2 regions of the Williamsia sp. Y853 genome follow, and region 2 is predicted to be linked to the other one. Evidence: predicted binding sites of a transcription regulator. Region 2 holds the regulator's gene; the other holds the start of a gene.
What was found. Region 2 encodes LexA, which represses DNA repair genes until DNA is damaged. Its sites were predicted from a motif close to CGAACANNTGTTCG; they were not measured.

Region 1: AC1TPF_RS26180 (SAV_6107 family HEPN domain-containing protein) is a predicted target of LexA. The motif match lies at 1,869-1,882, and genes of this name have one in related genera.

What each region holds. Positions count from the first base shown of each region.
Region 1 covers NZ_JBXCJC010000006.1:101,985-109,188, reverse strand. The annotation lists gene AC1TPF_RS26190 (phytoene desaturase family protein) at 1-1,224, opposite strand, end outside; gene AC1TPF_RS26185 (GNAT family N-acetyltransferase) at 1,231-1,809, opposite strand; gene AC1TPF_RS26180 (SAV_6107 family HEPN domain-containing protein) at 2,025-2,525, shown strand; gene AC1TPF_RS26175 (DUF3040 domain-containing protein) at 2,700-3,107, shown strand; gene mraZ (division/cell wall cluster transcriptional repressor MraZ) at 3,493-3,921, shown strand; gene rsmH (16S rRNA (cytosine(1402)-N(4))-methyltransferase RsmH) at 4,160-5,104, shown strand; gene ftsL (cell division protein FtsL) at 5,101-5,937, shown strand; gene AC1TPF_RS26155 (peptidoglycan D,D-transpeptidase FtsI family protein) at 6,021-7,204, shown strand, end outside.
Region 2 covers NZ_JBXCJC010000003.1:245,386-252,589, reverse strand. The annotation lists gene hrpA (ATP-dependent RNA helicase HrpA) at 1-3,265, shown strand, start outside; gene nrdR (transcriptional regulator NrdR) at 3,292-3,741, opposite strand; gene AC1TPF_RS17315 (LysM peptidoglycan-binding domain-containing protein) at 3,831-4,337, opposite strand; gene lexA (transcriptional repressor LexA) at 4,528-5,247, shown strand; gene AC1TPF_RS17305 (acyl-CoA dehydrogenase family protein) at 5,350-6,492, opposite strand; gene hflX (GTPase HflX) at 6,585-7,204, opposite strand, start outside.

The DNA of each region.
Region 1 (7,204 bases), on a different contig from region 2:
CCCGCCGGAGAGCTTGTACGGATGCCACTGGGCCCACAGACTCGTCTGATGCCGGCCGGGTGGGGCCAGGGTCGGATCGATTGCGGAAAAACTCATCGCGATCAGCGCGGGGCGCCGCGGCAGATCGCCTGCGCCGGCATCGGCGTGCGCCCGGGCCAGATGTCCGCGATCGGTAACCAGCAGACCCAGCCCGCCATGTACCGAGGTGTCGGCGGGCAGTCCGGGATACTGCGGCAGGGCGGTGCCCCCGAGACGGACCGCCATACCGATACCGCCACCGATGCGGATCTGTGAGCGCCACCGGTCGGCGGTGGTGCGGTCGAATCCACCGGCCTGCAACAGGTCAAGGGTGGTGAGAATGTGGCAGGCGCTGATCACCGATCGGGCACGGTGCGCGCCACCATCGGCAGTCCGAACCAGCCAGCTGTCACCCTGCTTCTCGATGGCGGTCGCAGCGGCCGACAGTTCGAGTTCGCCGCCGTCGGCGTGAAGTTTGCGGATGAGGGCTTCGGCGAGCGCGCCGCTGCCGCCGACCGCCCGGCCTGGGGGAATGGTGTGCATCGCGGCGGCAAAACCGACCATGGGTGCGGTTCCCGGTTCATTCATCGGCGGACCCGACTGCGCTCCGAACCACGCCAGCGCCGCCTTGAGGTGTTCGGATTCGAACCAGTTGTCCAGGAGTGCATTGCCGGACATCAGGAACTCTTGTGAGAGCCCGAGTCCGGCGGCGGAGCCGTTGCCGGGGATGCGCGCAGGCAGACCCCAGAACGCCTTGCCGAGAGCGAGCGGGGAGGGCGACGAGGTGAACGCCGACATCATCGCCGCCGACCGGCGCGCCCAGACGTCGACGAATCCACGGTAGGCGCGCGCATCGGCGGGACCGCAGGCCGCCTCGATCGACGCGACCGTCTTCTCGAGGTCGCGGTGGAAGATGATCGGGGGAGCATCGTCGGTAGCGGGGCAGAACGCCCATGGGTCGCAGTCGATGTATCGCAGTCCGTGATCGGCCAGTGCGAGTTCTTCGAGGATCGGGGTGTGCCTGATCATCAGGTGCGCCGACGATCCACGGTCGACGCGATAGCCCGGGAACCGTTCGACGGTGGACACGGCTCCGCCTGCGACACTGTCGCGTTCGAGCACCTTGACCTGTTGACCGGCGGCTGCCAAATAGGCGGCGGCCACGAGGCCGTTGTGTCCGGAGCCGATAACGAGGGTGTCGATCATGTGGTCCTATCGCAGTGGGAGGGCGCGGCCGAGGACAGCAAACGGTCTGGGATCACCGGCGAAGGTGAAGCCGCGGAGCACGTCGGCAAAACCCAACCTGCGGTAGAGCCGCCACGCACGGTTGTTCTCCTCGTCTACCTCGGGTGTCGAGAGCAGCACCTGTGGTTCGGAGCGACCGGCCAGCAGGCGTTGTAGCAATTGCTCGCCGATCTGCCTGCCCTGTGCGGACGGATGCACGTGAAGTTCGGTCAGCTCGAAGTAGTTGTCGGTGAGGGCGCTGATTCGCTCACGGCTTGACCCGGCGCGGACCAGACCACTGCGCACCTGCTGGTTCCACCATTGATCGTGCGCGCCGCTGTATCCGTATGCGATCCCCACCAGGGTTTCCCGCCCGGTCGCCGGGCCGGCTGAGTCGATCGCGGCGACGGCCTTCCAACCGGGGCGCCGGATGTGGTCGTGCCACAGGGGAGCCCGTTGCATTTCGGTGCCCGGCGGGTAGTTCATCGCGGTGACGTAGACGCTCAAGGCCTCGGGTAGCCAGATCTGTGCATCGTGGGCCGAGAGGTCGGCGATCCGGATGGGCACAGAAGTTTCCGCCTTTTTTGCTTGATGGTTGTCGGTGTCGTTGGGTATATTGAATCTGTCGAACGGGTGTTCGAGGCTTCAACCTCCGCAAAGGCGCAAGCCGCATCGTTTACCCGCTTTACGACGTGAGGGCGGCTCGGTGGCCAACGAGGGAAGCGTAGGCCACCGAGCCGACCCCGCATAGACAACAGATAGTCCGGCAAAGGAGGACCGAGATGGCGACGATGGCACGAACCCCTGCGCGCGGCCCCCGGAATGTCGGACCGGCCTCGACCGGACGGGCCGCACGGGTCACCCGACTGCCCGAGCCGACCCAGATCATCGCCTCCCGCGAGATGCTGGAACGAGCGGAGTCGCGGCTGCGTGAATCGGATGTCGTCACCGACTCCGCCGAGGCGTTCAGCGCGCTGTACCAATCGGCGCTGCGCGCGGCCGGCGCCGTCCTGGCCGTCGCCGAGCACCCCACCCGCCGACGTGGGTCGCGCAGTGCGTGGGCGCGGTTGCCGCAGGCGATGCCTGAGCTCTCCGAGTGGGCAACGTACTTCGCCGGGCTCTCTCGCCTACGCGCCGACACCGAGGCCGGGATCCGGTCGGTGACCGACGAACAGATTGCCGAGTTGCGACCGAAGGTGGACAAGTTTTTACACGTGGTCGAGATGGAAATCCTGCGACTCGAGCGGGGCAAACCGTCGAATATGCCTGCTGGTGCGGCCTGAAGGCTCCGAAATTACTGCTAACGGACCAAAATTGACCAACTTGTGGCGGGGAATGGTGGTTCGAACTTCCAACACCTCGTATCATCGGAGGTGGGTCCACCGCAGTGGGTCCGGGCAACCGGAATTGTCTCCTCTGGATGCTCTACCGAAACCATGTGCTGAAGGAGGGGGCGGGTGCCACTCTCAGAGCACGAGCAGCGCATGCTCGAACAGATCGAAAACGCTCTGTACGCCGAAGACCCCAAGTTTGCGTCGAACGTACGGTCGCGTCGCTTTCGCGGCTCCACTGCGCGCCGTCGACTGCAGGCTGCCGTGTTGTTCCTCGTCGGACTTGTCCTCCTTGTCGGGGGAGTCGTCATCGAGGTGCAGATCGGCGGATTCCCCATTGTCAGCCTCATCGGCTTCCTGGTGATGTTCGGTGCCGGGCTGATGGCGTTGTGGGGAACTAGGAGCGGATCGACTCCCGGAGGTTCTTCGGGGTCGTCGTCGCGCGGCGGTTCGTCGGGCCGCGAGCAGCGGCAAGGACGAAAGTTTTCTGAACGAATGGAAGAGCGGTTCAACCGCCGCTTCGAGCAGGAGTAGACGTCTTCGGGCGCGCTTGACCGTAGAAGGCCGTGCATCGCATTGCGATGTACGGCCTTTTTTGTGTTTTCAGGGCATCTCGCCCCACTTTCCACCCGGGCCCCCACTTTCTCCCACCCATGAGGTTTCGCCGACAAAACGGGGCTGAAGTGCCCCCTGGAGCTCGAAAATGCCGCCCGAACGGTTCCCTGACACCCGGGATCAGGTTTCGTCCCCCACCTGGCTACAAGGCCTGTACCTGCAGGATCGGAGGACTTACGCCCATTTTTGCGCTCCAAGGGGTGGAAAGTGGTGGATTGTGGGGTACAGTGGTGATCGTTGGTGGAAGAGAACCGGATCTTTCCATCAACCTTGGGGTTGGAGGTGACGACACATGGCCAGCGCTATGTTCCTCGGCACTTACACACCCAAGTTGGACGACAAGGGGCGGCTCACGCTGCCCGCAAAGTTCCGAGACGCACTTGCAGGAGGGGTGATGATCACAAAAGGTCAGGACCGCAGCCTCGCAGTGCACATGCGGGATGACTTCTATGAGTTGGCTCAACGAGTGATGAGCTCGCCCAAGAACGATCCTGCTGCCCGGGCTTTTCAACGTCAACTGAGCTCGGGTACCGATGAGCAGCGGCCAGACGGTCAGGGGCGCATAACCCTGTCCCCGGATCACCGTCGCTATGCGGGGCTGGCCAAAGAGTGTGTGGTCATCGGAAACATGAGCCACTTGGAGATCTGGGACGCGCAGACATGGCGCGATTACCAGGATGAGCACGAGGAAAACTTCTCGAGCGTGGGCTTCGACGTCCTGGACACGGCCTGAGGCCAAGGACCACAAGACCACGTGGGTGAATCGAGGCCTTTGCCCGATCCGACCCTGACGCACTTCCCCAGCGCCAGGTTCGACAGCCCGCCCCTGACGCACTTCCCCAGCGCCAGGTGCGGAGATCGGGCAGGGACCAGGATCCACCCACACACCTGCCGGCCAATTGGCGCACCCGGACCGCACGAGAGGTAGCACAGTGGATCTCGCCGATGGCCCCTTCGGGCACGTCCCGGTCATGGCCGAGCGGATGATCGAACTGCTTGCACCTTCGATCACCCGGCGACATCCCGACGGTACCGACGCGATCTACGTCGACGGCACTCTCGGCGCAGGCGGCCATACCGAACTCATCGCCCAGAGATTTCCCGGTGTTTCGATCATCGGAATCGACCGCGACATCAACGCTTTGAATCTCGCGCGCGAGCGCCTGTCACCCTTCGGTGATCGGATCACCTTTGTCCACACGCGGTACGACGCGGTGGACGAGGCCCTGGAGCAGGCCGGTGTCACGAAGATCGATGCCGCACTCTACGATCTCGGCGTCTCGTCGATGCAACTCGATCAGCCCGACCGCGGTTTCGCCTACGCGGTTGATTCTCCGCTGGATATGCGGATGAATGCTGATGACCCCCTGACCGCGGCCGACGTCCTCAACACCTACGGGCACGGCGAATTGGCCCGTGTCCTTTCGGAATACGGTGACGAGAGGTTTGCAGGCAAGATTGCCTCCGCGGTACTGCGTGAACGCGAGATCGAACCTTTCACCACCAGTGGCCGACTGGTGGAACTGTTGTATCGGTCAATCCCGGCGGCCACCCGACGTACCGGTGGTCATCCGGCCAAACGCACATTCCAGGCGTTGCGGATCGAAGTCAATGGAGAGCTGACCTCATTGAAGGCTGCTCTGCCCGCTGCACTTTCGGCGTTGGCGGTCGGTGGGCGTCTGGCGGTCATGTCCTACCAATCGCTGGAGGACCGGATCGTCAAACGCGAGTTCGTCGAGCGGACCAAATCGAAGACACCACCCGGACTCCCTGTCGATCTGCCAGGAACCGCACCGGATTTCGTGTTGGTGACCAGGGGAGCGGAACAGGCATCGGACGAAGAGATCGAGCGCAACCCGAGGTCCGCATCCGTGCGGGTGCGGGTCATCGAGCGGATAGCGGGGGGGAAGAAGTGACGGTTACCGACGACAATCTCGCCACAGCGCGTCGCCGCGATGCCGGTGAGCAGGGTGCCAGGCATTCGGGTGCGAACAGGCAACGTTCGGCCGCCGCGGAGAAGGCGCTCGAGCGTCGTCGCAAACGCCTTGGTGCCGGGGCGGTTTCGTCGACTTCGCGTCACTGGCAACGTCCCGAGGGCCCGACCACGCCGGTGGAGAAGCCGGCGATGTGGGGCCGCATGCGAAGTGCGCCGGTACAGGCGGTGCGTCGTGTCCCGTTCGCCGTTGTCGTCGTCGGGATGCTGTTGGCCGGATTGGCGCTGACACTGTGGCTTTCGACCAAGTCGGCTCAGGACTCGTACCAGCTCGGTGTGGAACGCGCATACAACGAACAGCTGTCAGACCGTCGCGACGCTCTCAAGAAGGAATATGAGTCGGGTGATTCTGCACCTGAATTGTCCGAAAAGGCCGGTGGATTGGGCATGATCCCGGCCACCGATGTGCCGCGGATGGTCGTCGGTCCCGATGGACGTGAAACCGTTGTCGGGGAGATCAAGCCTGCTGAAGGTGACAAAGCGCCGTCAATGAACAACGGTCCGAAAACGGTCGTGCCGAAGCCCGCCGAGACTCCGGTTGTCGCCCCGACAACACCAGGGGCTCAGGGTATTCCGATCCAGGGAACCCCGGTCGCCCCGGGTGGCGATGCCGCCAATCCTCTGCCGACCGCCCCGACCTCTCCGACGGCACCGACCGTGAATACCCCGGCCGAGGCCCCGACGGCGCCCGCGTACACAAATGTTCTTCCAACCAATGGCGGCGCGCCGGGCGCAAATTCGGGCGAAGACGGTTAGCGCAGCAGAGAATTGACAACCATGAAGGTCTCATTTGCGATGATGTTCACGGCGAATGGATCTGCTGACGATCGGTACCGCCGATGATGCGGCCGAGGAGTGCGGGCGACCGTCGTACCCGGCAGCGATCGGCGGGCAGGGATCGGGTCGGCCCATCCCAGCGTCCGCGGGGACGTCAGGGAACGGGTCCTGCCGGATATCGCGACAGCGACCATCCGGACAACGCGCCCCGGACGGCCGCCGGGCGTAACAGTTTCCCGGCCGGTGGTTCGCACCACGGGAGTGACGACATGATCCGGGCCAGTCGCCAATTCTTGCGGCGCCACCGGGTGGCAACGGCTTTGATCCTTGTTGTGGTCCTGGTGGTCACGGTGAAGATGACGATGCTGCAGGTTGTCGACGGTCCGTCATTGTCCGCCGAGGCGGCGAGTCAGCGTGCGGTGACCGAGGTGCTGCCCGCGAAACGTGGTGCCATCGAGGACCGCAACGGCAAGGCCATCGCCTACACCGATGACGCTCGCGCACTGACCTTCCAGCCGGCCAAGGTGCGCAAAGAGATCGAAGAAGCGCATCAGAAGGATTCGAAGCTACCGGACCTCGACACCCGGATCGGCGAGATCGCGAGGGGAATCCGAGAGGAACTCGGCAACGAGTTCGACGAGTCCTCGCTTCGTGAACTGCTGCGTAGCAACGAGACTTTCGTGTACCTGGCCCGGGCGGTCAGCCCGGAGTCGGCAAACAAGATCATCGACGAATTCCCCGAGGTCGGTTCGGAGCGACAGGACGTTCGGCTGTACCCCGGTGGCGAGTTGGCCGCGAACATCGTCGGCGACGTCGACTTCGACGGAAACGGTTTGATCGGCCTGGAATCCTCGATGGATTCAGTACTTTCAGGCGCTGACGGGTCGCGCACCTACGACCGTGGCTCCGACGGCGCGGTCATCCCGGGCAGCCCTCGCAACCTGCATCCGGCCGTCAACGGTGCCACTGTGGAACTGACCATCGACTCCGACATCCAGTGGTACGTCCAGAACCAGGTGCAGCTGGCCAAAGAACGCTCGGGCGCGGTGAACGCGTCGGCCGTGGTCATGGATGCCAAGACCGGTGAAGTGCTGGCGATGGCCAACGACGGAACGTTCAATCCCGCCAAACCCCTTGATGAACAAGGGGATGTGCAGCTCGGTGACCTACCGGTCACATCGCCATTCGAGCCCGGTTCGGTCAACAAGCTCGTCACCGCGGCGGCCGCCATCGAATACGGTGTCAC
Region 2 (7,204 bases):
CCCCCGGCGTCCCGATCTGAAGGTGATCATCACCTCGGCGACCATCGAACCCGGTCGATTTGCCGATCACTTTGCCACCGAAGATCGACCCGTTCCCGTCATCGAGGTGTCCGGGCGCACCTATCCGGTCGAGATCCGTTACCGGCCACTTGTCGTCGAGGACGAGGACGAAGCCGACCTCGATCAGTTGCAGGCGATCGGCGCCGCAGTGGACGAGTTGTTCGCCGAGGGGCCCGGCGACATCCTCGTGTTCTTGCCCACCGAACGCGAGATCACCGATACCGCTGCCTCCCTCAAACACCTCGAAGCGCGTGGTGTCGAGGTGATCCCGCTGTTCGCCCGTCTGTCCGCCGCTGATCAGCACCGCGTGTTCGCCTCCCACAAGGGCCGACGGATCGTGTTGTCCACCAACGTTGCCGAGACTTCGTTGACGGTGCCGGGCATCCACTATGTGATCGACGCCGGAACCGCTCGCATGTCGCGCTATTCGACCCGCACCAAGGTTCAGAGACTGCCGATCGAGCCGATCTCGCAGGCCAGCGCCCGCCAGCGTGCCGGACGTTGTGGTCGTGTGGCCGCCGGTGTCTGCATCCGCCTCTACAGCGAAGACGACTTTCTGAGCAGGCCCGAATACACCGAGCCCGAGATCCTGCGGACCAATCTGGCCGCGGTGATCCTGAACATGACCTCGCTCGGTCTCGGCGATGTCGGCAAGTTCCCGTTTGTCGAGCCTCCCGATCCCAAGGCCATCCGCGACGGACAGCAACTTCTCGAAGAACTCGGCGCGCTCGTCCCTGCCACCCCCGACAACCCGGTACGGCAGCTGACGCCGATCGGCCGATCGCTGGCGCGGATCCCGGTGGACCCGCGTTTGGCCCGCATGCTGGTCGAGGCCGACAAGCAAGGTGTCCTGGGGCCGATGCTGGTACTCACCGCCGCACTGTCGCTACCCGATGTCCGGGAACGGCCCGCCGAACACCGGCAGGCGGCGGACGAGTCACACCGCAGATTCGCCGCAGACGGCTCCGAGTTCCTGACCCTCCTCAATCTGTGGACGTATCTCGAGGACACGCGAAAAGAGCTGTCCTCAAGCCAGTTCCGCAAACGCATGCGCCGCGAATTCCTGCACGGACTGCGCATCCGCGAGTGGCGTGATCTACATTCGCAACTCGTCCGGATCGCCCGGGATCTGGGCTGGACCGTCCCGGCGGACTTCGAGACGCCCGAATCCGATTCGGCGACGGCGGTCGCCGTCCACCAATCGGTCCTGTCGGGTCTGCTCAGCCAGATCGGCGTCCGCGAAGGAGAATCCAAAGAGTTCCTCGGGGCTCGCGGGACGAAGTTCATGATCTTCCCCGGCTCACATCTGTCGAACAAACCGCCTCGGTTCGTGATGGCGGCCGAGATCGTCGAGACCTCCCGCCTGTGGGCCCGGACCGTCGCCCGCATCGAACCCGAATGGGCCGAGCGACTGGCAGGCGATCTGGTCAAACGCCAATACAGCGAACCACATTGGTCGAGCAAACACTCTGCGGCGATGGCCTACGAAAGGGTCACGCTCTACGGCGTTCCCCTGGTCACCAGACGTCGGGTGAACTTTGGATCCATCGACCCCGAGGCAGCCCGCGAGCTGTTCATCCGCAGTGCCCTCGTCGAAGGAGACTGGCGCACCCAGCATCCGTTCTTCCATCGCAACCGGGCGTTGCTCGACGATGCCGAAGAGTCGGTGCACCGGGTCCGGCGCACCGATGTCGTGGTCGACGACGACACCCTGTTCGCGCACTACGACCGCCACGTTGGTCAAGAGGTGGTCTCGGGCAGGCACTTCGACACCTGGTGGAAAACCGCACGCAAGAAGGACCCGAACCTCCTCGATCTCGATCCCGCCGACGTTGTTTCAGGCGATCCGGCCGGTTTCCCGGACACCTGGCGCCAGGCTGATGCCACGTACGATCTCCGGTACCACTTCGAGCCCGGCGCCGAGGACGACGGCGTCAGTGTGCTGATTCCGCTGCCCCTGCTGATGCGGGCGCGGCCTTCGGGCTTCGACTGGCTGGTCCCCGGTATGCGCACCGAACTGGTCACCGAATTGATCCGCACCCTGCCGAAAACCCTTCGGCGCCAGATCGGTCCGGCGCCGGATCTGGCCTCACAAATCCTTGATGCGGTCACACCGCGTGCCAAGCCCCTGACGTCCAGCGTCGCCGCCGAACTCACCCGGCTCACCGGAGTGAGAATCGCAGCCGCCGATCTGAGGCCGACCGCACTGCCCGACCACCTGCGGATGACGTTCGTGGCGCTCAGCCCGGACGGCCAGGAGTTGGGCCACTCCAAATCGTTGACAGAGCTCCAAGAACGACTCGGCGGCAAGGCCCGCGCGGCTCTGGAGAAAGAGGCCGCGACCGAGTCGACGCCGGTGGCAACCACCTGGACAGACAAGACGTTCGGAACAATCGCGCGCTCGGTCCGCAACACTGTTGCCGGACAAGAGATCACGAGTTACCCGGCCTTGGTGCCCCGCAGAGGTGGCTTCACCGTCGCACCGATGTCGACCGAGTCCGAGCAGCGCAGCGCGATGTACAACGCCCTGATCGGACTGCTGATCAACGATGTACCTGGCCTACGGCACAACGCGACTTCTGTTCTCGGAACCGCGGAGCGGCTGGCGCTGAGCCAAAGCCCTTACCCAACCGGAGAGGCGCTGCTTGCCGATTGCGTACGAGCGGCCGTGATCGACCTGGTCCCCCCGCAGCCGGAGGTCTGGACCGCTGCCGATTACACCGCCCTGAAAAGCCATGTCGCCGGGCAGGTCACGAGCCGGGCCACGACCAAACTGCGCCAAGCCGCGGCGATCCTGACCCGGGTGGCTCCGCTGCGCACCGCCATCGCGGCCACCACGGTGGCCGACGCTGCCGACGACGTGCGGGATCAACTCGGCGATCTTGTTTTCGACGGATTCATCTCGGCCACCGGCGCCGAACACCTCCCCGAGATCCCGCGGTATCTGGATGCCGCCCTGGCCCGGCTGGAACAGCTGCCTGCCTCCGCCGCACGGGACGCCGCGTCGATGGCAGCCATCGATCGCGTAGTGGCCGCATGGACAGACCATCTGCGGATGATCCCGCCGCAGCGGCGCGATGCGGTCAGCGAGGCTGCAGGCTGGATTGTCGAGGAATTGCGCGTCGGACTGTTTGCTCAACAGCTGCGAACTGCGTACCCGATTTCAGAAAAGCGTGCCATCAAGGCAATCCGAGACTTACGGTAGCGGCGCTAGGACTTGCGGTAGTGACGCTAGGACTTGCTTGATCGGAGGTCGTCGATTTCTTTCTGGAAATCGTCCACCGAGTCGAATGACCGGTAGACAGAGGCGAACCGCAGGTATGCGACCTCGTCGAGATCGCGAAGCGGGCCGAGGATGGCCAGGCCGACCTCATTGGCCGGTACCTCCGCCGAACCTGATGCCCGCACTGCTTCTTCCACCTGCTGCGCAAGATGCTGCAATTTGTCGTCGTCGACCGAACGGCCCTGGCAGGCCCGGCGGACGCCGCGCATGACCTTCTCGCGACTGAACGGTTCCGTGACGCCGGTCCGTTTGACCACCGAGAGCACCGCGGTCTCCACCGTGGTGAAACGGCGTGCACACTGCGAACAGGCGCGGCGGCGACGGATGGCCTGCCCCTCGTCCGCCACTCGCGAATCGACTACGCGGGTGTCCTCGTTCTTGCAAAACGGGCAATGCATGCACGAATCCTCGACGGTCGACGGCCTGGGCGGAGTGACCAGACACTGTGACTCCGAGGATACCGTCCGGGATTGCAGCCCCTCCACGTCTACCTCGCGTAGACGGGCGTGACCAATGCCTGGCCCACCGACAGTGCCGAGTTGTTCATGGCGTTGAGCTCCATGATCTTCGCCACCACGGCTTCGGTCGGCATCTCGGGTGCGATGCGGGAGGCGATGGCGCCCAACGACTCCCCCGATTGGACCCGGACGACCTCGGTGCCGACGCGGGCCGGATCCGCGGACTGCTGCATGACCCCGCCGAAGAAGGTCATGAAGGCGACCACGAGCATCAGACCGACACCGGCGACCGCTGCGCCCGCCCAGGCGCGCCTGCGGGCGAAGACCATCTCGCGAGCGGTCGGTATCCGCCGCTCGGAGTTACGCGAATCGGCACACGAGACGGCCACCCGGCGCTGCGCAGGCAGACGGCGACCGGCCGGGCGTGATGTGTCCTCGGGCCGTACCGGGCGCGTGGTGCGCGTGCGGGTACCGCTCTCGGGGTGGTGAACAGGCCGAGCTGTGGCCGGCCGGATAATGGTGGTGGCTGCAGTCATGGGGTTCAGTCCTCGGTCATCGGTTCGATCCCTATTCGATCACTCGTTCGATTGAAAGAGTGTTCGATTAGTACCACGGGCCTCCGACAAAGCGCCACGCCTGATCGAACAAATGTTTGAGACTTGTGACCATTTGCACTATCTTTGTCGACATGGACCCCGCCCGACACCGCATGAACTGGAGGACCTGATGGCCGATAGAACCCAGCCCCCGACACCGGCGGACGGGACCGCGACCACTGTTGTCGCCACCGAACCACTCGCCGAGGGCTCACTGACCCCCCGCCAAAAAGCGGTTCTCGAGGTCATCCGTACCTCGGTCCGCGAGCGCGGCTACCCACCGAGCATCCGGGAGATCGGTGACGCTGTCGGCCTGACCTCGACATCGTCCGTCGCCCATCAGCTCCGCACGCTGGAACGCAAGGGTTTCCTGCAGCGCGAGAACAACCGGCCTCGCGCGGTGAACATCCAGGACACCGATCTGAATCCGGCCACAGCCGCCGGACAGGTTCAGGCACCGGACGAATCCCTGCCGACGCCGACGTTCGTCCCGGTCCTCGGCCGGATCGCGGCCGGCGGTCCGATCCTCGCCGAACAAGCTGTCGAAGACGTTTTCCCACTCCCCAAAGAGCTGGTGGGCGAAGGTTCGCTGTTCATGCTCAAGGTCGTCGGTGAATCGATGATCGACGCCGCGATCTGCGACGGCGACTGGGTGGTCGTACGCCAGCAGAATGTTGCCGACAACGGCGACATCGTGGCGGCGATGATCGACGGCGATGCCACGATCAAGACGTTCAAGCGCACCAAGGACGCCGTGTGGCTGATGCCGCACAACCCGGTGTTCGATCCCATCCCGGGTAACGATGCCGTCATCCTGGGCAAGGTCGTCACTGTGATGCGTCGGCTCTGACCTCCGAGTCGTAGGCAGATCACTCTCATACAGATCAAAGGCGGGGTGTACCGGGATATCCCGGTACACCCCGCCTTTCGAGTTCAGGGGACCACTGGGTGATCAGACCCCGAGACTACGTCCGATCACTTCCTTCATGATCTCGGTCGTCCCGCCGTAGATGGTCTGCACACGAGAGTCGAGGAATGCCTTGGCGACCGAGTATTCACGCATGTAGCCGTATCCACCGTGCAGCTGCAGACACCGGTCGACCAGGTGCACCTGATTCTCGGTGGCGTAGTACTTGGCCATCGCGGCATCCGGGACGGTCAGCTTCTTCTCGTTCAGCAGACCGATGCAGTGGTCGACGAAGACGCGGGTCGTCGTGGTCGACGTCGCCAGTTCGGCCAGCAGGAACCGGGTGTTCTGAAAGTTCCCGATCGAGCGACCAAAGGCCTTGCGGTCCTTGGTGTACTGAACGGTGGTCTCCAGCACCTGCTCCATCGCCGCCGCGGCGACAACAGCGATCGACAGGCGTTCGCGAGGCAGGTTCTGCATGAGGTAGATGAAGCCGAGGCCTTCTTCACCGAGCAGGTTCTCGGCGGGCACACGGACGTTGTCGAAACTCAGTTCGGCGGTGTCCTGCGCCTTCATGCCGACCTTGTCGAGGTTGCGGCCGCGTTCGAAGCCCTCCATGCCACGCTCGATGACCAGCAGGCTGAAACCTTTCGCGCCGGCCTCGGGGTCGGTGCGCGCGACCACGATCACCAGGTCGGCGTTGATGCCGTTGGTGATGAAGGTCTTCGATCCGTTGAGCACCCAGTGGTCGCCGTCTTTCTTGGCGTTGGTCTTGATGCCCTGCAGGTCCGAACCGGTTCCGGGCTCGGTCATGGCGATGGCGGTGATGAGCTCGCCGGAGGTGAATCCCGGAAGCCAGCGCGCCTTCTGCTCCTCGGTGGTCAGTTCCAGCAGGTACGGCGCGATGACGTCGTTGTGCAGGGTGAAGCCCAAACCGCTGTACCCACCCCTGGCGGACTCTTCGGAGACGATGGCCTGGTAGCGGAAGTCGTCGACTCCGCCGCCGCCGAACTCTTCGGGAGCGTCCACGGCCAGGAAGCCGTTCTTACCCGCTTCGATCCACACATCACGATCGACGATGTTCTGCTCTTCCCAGCGGGCGTGATACGGCGCCACATGCTGTTCGAGGAAGCTTCTGTACGAATCGCGGTACAGAAGATGTTCAGGCTCGAAAATCGTACGTTCCATCAAGGTCTCCATAACGAGGTGTCAAAACGCGGACGTGCCAGTAACTGTAACGGGATTCTACATTTTGCCCAAGGGCCTGGAGGCCTGGATTTTTAGAACAGATCAGATGCGGCGAACTCGGCCAGCTGGCTGGCCAGCGCAGAAGGCACACTGGCGACGATCTCCGTGCCATCGGCTCCGTGCTCCTCCCGCGACACATCGCCTTCGGCGTGGATGCGTGAGACCAGGTCACCCCGGGAGTACGGCACCCGGACGGTGACATGGACGTCATGCCGCGACACCAACTCGCGGACCCGCTCGAGCAGTTCCGGGATACCTTCGCCCGTGGCCGCCGAGATGAAGACCGCGTCGGGGAACAGACTGCGAAGCTGTGTCAGGACCGTCGGATCGGCGACGTCGATCTTGTTCACCACGAGAAGCTCCGGTGGTGCGGTTGCCTTCTCGTCCTGGATCACCTGATCGACGACCTTGCGCACCGCGCTGATCTGCTCGGTGGGAATCGGGTCCGAACCATCGACGATGTGCAACAGCAGATCTGCGTCGATGACCTCTTCCAGGGTCGAACGGAACGCCTCGACCAGCTGGGTGGGCAGGTGCCGGACAAATCCGACGGTGTCGGTGACCACGATTTCTCGACCGTCGTCGAGGGACATCTTCCGGGTTGTCGGATCGAGGGTGGCGAACAGCGCATTCTGCACCAGCACACCTGATC